DNA from 2 places in the Enterobacter cloacae complex sp. 385G4 genome. Region 1 is predicted to be linked to the other one. Evidence: predicted binding sites of a transcription regulator. Region 1 holds the regulator's gene; the other holds the start of a gene.
What was found. The regulator PurR, encoded in region 1, represses purine synthesis genes. The targets are predictions, from matches to a motif close to CANGCAAACGTTTGCNTG.
Positions count from the first base shown of each region.

Region 2: a site for PurR is predicted at 1,715-1,732, ahead of cvpA (colicin V production protein). Genes of this name have one in related genera too.

Region 1 is NZ_JBXWDD010000001.1:292,411-295,520, reverse strand. It holds gene AC2FAJ_RS01590 (MFS transporter) at 1-596, opposite strand, end outside; gene cydH (cytochrome bd-I oxidase subunit CydH) at 758-847, opposite strand; gene purR (HTH-type transcriptional repressor PurR) at 1,145-2,170, shown strand; gene punR (DNA-binding transcriptional activator PunR) at 2,188-3,099, opposite strand.
Region 2 is NZ_JBXWDD010000001.1:1,578,992-1,582,101, forward strand. It holds gene purF (amidophosphoribosyltransferase) at 1-1,137, opposite strand, end outside; gene cvpA (colicin V production protein) at 1,171-1,659, opposite strand; gene dedD (cell division protein DedD) at 1,824-2,516, opposite strand; gene folC (bifunctional tetrahydrofolate synthase/dihydrofolate synthase) at 2,506-3,110, opposite strand, start outside.

The DNA.
Region 1 (3,110 bases):
ATCAGCACCGACAGCTCTCTGCGTACATCAGGGCGTTCACCCGCACTGCCTTTTGGCAGGGAGAAGAACAACGCCACCATCGCGACCACGCCCAATCCGGCCGTCGCCAGGAAGGACATCCGCCAGCCAATGACCTCGCCCAGCCAGGTTGCCGCAGGAACACCGCCGATGTTAGCGATGGTCAGCCCCATAAACATGGTGGCCACGGCGCTGGCCTGCTTGTGTTTTGGCACCACGCTTGCGGCCACGACCGAGCCCAGACCAAAGAAAGCACCGTGGTTGAGGCTGGTCAGAATGCGCGACAGCATCAGAGTGGTGTAATCCGGCGAAATGGCCGAAAGCACGTTGCCCAGGGTGAAAATCGCCATCAGGAAAATCAGCGCATTGCGGCGCGCACGGTGCGAAAGCAGAAGCGTCATCAGCGGCGCTCCCACCATCACGCCGATGGCGTAGGCGCTGATTAACATCCCGGCGGCCGGGATCGAGACGTCCACGCCACGGGCGATAACGGGCAGTAACCCCATCGGGGAGAATTCAGTGGTGCCAATCCCAAAAGCGCCAATCGCCAGGGCCAGCAGGGGAAAATTGATTTTCATGCGTCAACTCCGGATGCCGTGTCATGTGGTGACACAGAACAAAGAAGCGGAAAGCATGACATCAATCACAAAAAATGAGAAGTTAACAAAATGGCAAAAGATTTTTGCCAGAGAAGTAACAATCGGAGCGTTCGGGAGGGAGAAGACTCCCCCCGCGTAAATCAATGCAGCGCAGCCGTCAGGCCAGCCGCCACAATCAGCGCCAGCACAATAACGGTGGTGAACAGCGAAAACTTCAGATCGGAACTCATCAATTTTTCTCCTTTTAATCCCCCCACGAAAAGTGAGCTTGCTCATTTTTGCACAGTTTACGTCAAAAATCTTCCTGGATTTAAGCTGATAAACACTTTACCTCTTCCCCTTTTCATCAAGATAGGCCAAAATTCCACGCTAAATTTATTAGCGTACCGGCCATTGACCCCCTCCTGACGTCCCGTGTCGTTTTCCCGGCGTGCCGCAATTCAAAATTGCGTGATAAGGGTGAGAGAAGGCAAACGTTTACCTTCAAGTTTTTCAGGAGTTTAGGATATGGTCTGGAGTGACATTTAATGGCAACAATTAAAGACGTAGCAAAACGCGCAAACGTTTCCACTACAACCGTATCACATGTAATTAACAAAACCCGTTTTGTGGCGGAAGAGACGCGCAACGCCGTCTGGGCAGCGATCAAAGAGCTGCACTACTCGCCGAGCGCGGTTGCGCGGAGCCTCAAGGTTAATCACACCAAGTCTATTGGTCTGCTGGCGACCAGCAGCGAAGCGGCCTATTTTGCCGAGATCATTGAAGCGGTAGAAAAAAACTGCTTCCAGAAAGGCTATACCCTGATTCTCGGCAACGCCTGGAACAGCATTGAAAAACAGCGCGCCTACCTGTCGATGATGGCGCAAAAGCGCGTGGACGGCCTGCTGGTGATGTGTTCAGAGTACCCGGAATCCGTGCTGTCGATGCTGGAAGAGTATCGCCATATCCCTATGGTGGTGATGGACTGGGGCGAAGCGCGCGCCGACTTCACCGACTCCGTTATCGATAACGCCTTCGAAGGCGGTTACATGGCGGGCCGTTATCTGATCGAACGCGGCCACCGCGAGATTGGCGTGATCCCGGGTCCGCTGGAACGCAACACCGGCGCGGGCCGCCTGGCCGGTTTTATGAAAGCGATGGAAGAAGCGCTAATCACCGTGCCGGAAAACTGGATCGTGCAGGGCGACTTTGAGCCGGAATCAGGCTACCGCGCGATGCAGCAGATCGTCTCCCAGCCTCACCGTCCAACCGCCGTTTTCTGCGGGGGCGACATCATGGCGATGGGCGCCCTCTGTGCGGCCGACGAGCTGGGTCTGCGCGTACCGCAGGACATCTCCGTGATCGGGTATGACAACGTGCGCAACGCGCGCTTCTTCACGCCAGCGTTAACCACCATTCACCAGCCGAAAGATTCACTGGGTGAAACCGCCTTCAATATGCTGCTGGACAGGATCGTCAACAAGCGTGAAGAGTCACAGTCCATTGAAGTTCACCCTCGCCTCATCGAACGCCGTTCCGTTGCGGATGGCCCGTTCCGCGACTACCGTCGTTAAGCTCATTGCGGAGCCAGTCAGTCTGGCTCCCGCAGCCACTCCCGGTTAAGCGTTTCGCTGTCCCCCAGATAGTCCAGCAGCCAGGCCATCGCCGGCGAGACATCATTTTGTTGCCAGGTGAGGCAGCAGGCCGCATCCGGGAACGGATTCTCCAGCGTTAGCTCAACCCACTCACCGGTGTCGATTCGCGGACGTGCAAAATGGGCGGGCACCATGCCTACGCAGAGCCCGGCACTGAGGCACGTCGCCGACGATCCCCAGTCAGGGGCGACAACCCGCCGCTGGTTGTCCAGCAGCCAGGTAATTCGCTTCGGCAGCGAGCGGGAGGTATCTTCCAGCACCAGCGACGGCCAACTGCGCAGCGTATCGTCGCTCAGCGGCCCTTCCGTCGCCGCCAGGGGATGATCGCTTGCCACCACGCATTTCCAGCTCAGCATCCCCATATCGCGAAAGGCGTAACGTCCCCCGACCGGGATCGCCTGGGTCGCGCCAATCGCCATCTCTACCCTGCCGTCCGCCAGCGCATCCCAGACGCCGTTGAACACCTCCTGCGAGACCCGCAGTTCTACGTCAGAGAAATGCCGATAAAAATCGACAATCATCTGCCGGGTGCGCTCGGGCTTAACGATGTAATCCACCGCAATGGAAAGGTGGCCCCGCCAGCCGTTCGCGATCTGCTGGCACTGCTCGCGGGTGATCTGCATTTTTTTGATAACAGAACGCCCTTCCTTTAAAAACCACGCCCCTGCGGGCGTTAATTCAACATCACGATGCCGCCGTTCAAACAGCGGTACCGCCAGCCACTCCTCAAGCTGTCGCACAGTATAGCTGATGGCCGAAGGGACGCGGTGCAACTCCTGCGCCGCTCCGCTAAAGCTGCCATTACGCGCGACAGCATCGACCACTTCAAGAGAATAATCTGACCACATTTTCTGCCTGC
Region 2 (3,110 bases), 1.3 Mb from region 1:
AATCTGCTCAGAGGTGGTGCCACGAACGATGGAGTCATCCACCAGCAGAACGTTTTTGTCGCGGAATTCCGCGCGGTTGGCGTTCAGCTTGCGGCGCACGGACTTACGGCGCAGGTGCTGGCCCGGCATGATAAACGTGCGGCCAACGTAGCGGTTCTTCACGAAGCCCTGACGGTACGGCTTGTCCAGAATGCGGGCGATCTCCAGGGCGATATCGCAGGAGGTTTCCGGGATAGGAATCACCACGTCGATGTCGAGATCGTCCCACTCGCGGGCAATCTTCTCGCCGAGCTTCGTGCCCATATTGACGCGCGCGCTGTAGACGGAAATCTTGTCGATGAACGAATCCGGACGGGCAAAATAGACGTATTCAAACAGGCACGGGTTGCTGACCGGGTTGTCGGCACACTGCCGGGTGAACAGCTGGCCCTTCTCGGTGATATACACCGCTTCGCCCGGCGCAACGTCGCGCAGGAATTCGAAGCCCAGGGTATCCAGCGCCACGCTCTCAGAGGCAACCATATATTCGGTACGGCCATCGCCGAGGTCGCGCTTGCCCAGCACCAGCGGACGAATGCCGTTTGGATCGCGGAAGGCGACCATGCCGTGACCGATGATCATCGCCACGCAGGCGTACGCACCGCGGATCTGGCGGTTGGTCGCGGCAATGGCAGCGAAGATATTGTCTGCTTCCAGCGGGTAGTGACGGAAGTTATCCAGCTCGCTGGCGAACACATTGAGCAGGATTTCTGAATCAGAGGTGGTATTAATGTGGCGACGTTTCTCTTCGAACAGCTTCTTACGCAGCTCATGAGCGTTGGTCAGGTTGCCGTTATGGGCAAGCGTGATGCCATACGGTGAGTTGACGTAGAAAGGCTGTGCCTCAGAGGCGCTGGAACTGCCAGCAGTAGGATAACGAACGTGACCGATCCCCATATTACCTTGCAGACGCTGCATATGGCGGGCTTCAAACACATCGTTTACCAGGCCATTGGCCTTACGTAAACGGAAGCAGTTGTTTGCATCAATGGTGATGATACCCGCAGCATCCTGCCCACGGTGCTGAAGCACCGTTAACGCGTCATAAATCGACTGGTTTACCGGCATGAAACCGGCGATACCGACAATACCGCACATTCGTCTTTTCCTCGTTAAGCCACATCTCAGGGTTTATGCCCTGGGCAAAAAACTCGACGAGCTTTGCAGATAGTCAAAGAACCATCTGATGATGAAGCTGAACTCTGGAATGAGCTGCGATTTTTGCCAGTCTTCGCTTTTGGAGAACCCGGTGAAGGTATCCAGGAAGAACAGGATCGCGGCCACAATCAGCACGCCTCGTAATGCCCCGAAACAGATCCCGAGTACCCTGTCCGTTCCTGACAGACCGGTTTTCTCGACCAGCTGACCTATCACGTAATTCACGATAGCGCCGACAATCAGCGTCGCGATAAACAGCACCGCGATGGCGATTCCATTTCGGACCAGTTCATCTTCAAAGCCCGTGAACCAGACAGACAGGTAAGTGTAGTAATGACTGGCAACAAAGAAAGCACAACCCCAGGTTACCAGCGATAACGCTTCACGAACAAAGCCACGGATCAGGCTAACCAGACAGGAAAAACCAATCACCGCAATGATGGCGTAATCAATCCAGACCATATGTGTCCCACGATTAAACGCCCTGTCATCCAATTCGGGGCGAATTCTAACAGAAAAAGAAAACGTTTGCGTAGGGATTTCCTTCCCGCGCGTAAATAAAAAAGGCGCTGAAAAAATGTTCAACGCCGTGGCTTATCGCCTCTCTCTAAAGGAGCAGGTCGTACTTAGTTCGCGCTGTAGCTCATCACCACACCACTCAGCCCGGAGATCTGCTTCAGCTCGCCCAACGACCCTTTCAGCTTGTCTTTCGACGCCTCCGGCCCCACGAGGATACGGGTAATTTTACCCTGTACCGGCGTGGAAGGTGAAGTGTAAACGCGATAGCCCGCGCTGCGCAGTTTACCCACAACCTCGTTGACTTTATCGGCGTTTTTCAGCGCACCCAGCTGCACAACGTAGGCTTTGCCGGTCGGCGCTGCGTCTTGCTTCGCAGGTGGTGGAGTTTCAGACGCTGCAGCAAGCTGCTCTGCTGCTTTATCTCGCTGTTGCTGAGGCTTCGGCTGCGGTTTCTCTACCGGCTTCGGTTTTTCAGCAGGCTTAGGCTTCTCTACCGGTACCGGATCGATCTCGATGTTGTTATTCGCCGCCAGACGCGACGGGTCGAGTGACGGTGCAGCGGCATCGCCCGCGCGAACTTCTTCCGCCGCCCCTTCAGGCGGCTGAGCAGGCAGCGCCTGAGTCGCCGCAGGCAGCATATCCGGCTCATCGCGGTCGCCCGGCTTCGGCACCAGCGGAATGGCTGCAAACTCGTCCTGATAATGTTTTTTCTGCCCGTCGAGCAGCCCGGGAAGAATAATCACCCCGAGCGCGACCAGCACAATGGTTCCTGTTAAACGGTTCTGAAACTTACTCGCCACCGGTTCTCCCCGCGTCCATCACTTCCATGACATGTGCCACCGTGTGGAAAGAGCCACACACCAGCACGGTATCTTCTGGTTTTGCATCCGCCATCGCGGCATGCCAGGCCTGCGCCACGCTACTGTAGATTGCACCTTTACCGAGATGTTCCATCAACTGCTCAGCAGTCGCACCGCGCGGCCCCTCCAGAGGAGCACAATACCAGCTATCGACCACACTCTCCATGCAGGCCAGGGTGCCGCCGATATCTTTATCATGAAGCATACCGATAACCGCCAGCACGCGCCCGGTTTTTGGTAACGATTTGAGACGTCCTGCGAGATACGCCGCCGCATGTGGGTTGTGCGCCACATCCAGAATCAGACGCGGTGACTCGCTGACTATCTGGAAACGCCCCGGCAGCAGCGCATTCTGAATGCCGTCACGGATCGCCTGCTCACTTACAGCTAATCCGCTGGCGCGCAGTGCCGCCAGCGCGGTTGCCGCGTTCGGCTGTGGCACCTGCGGCAGCGGCAGATTCTCCAGCACGCCCTGCGCATCGCTAAAGCGCCAGCCGTTGCCCTGCACCGCATACTGCCAGTCAACGCCTCGGC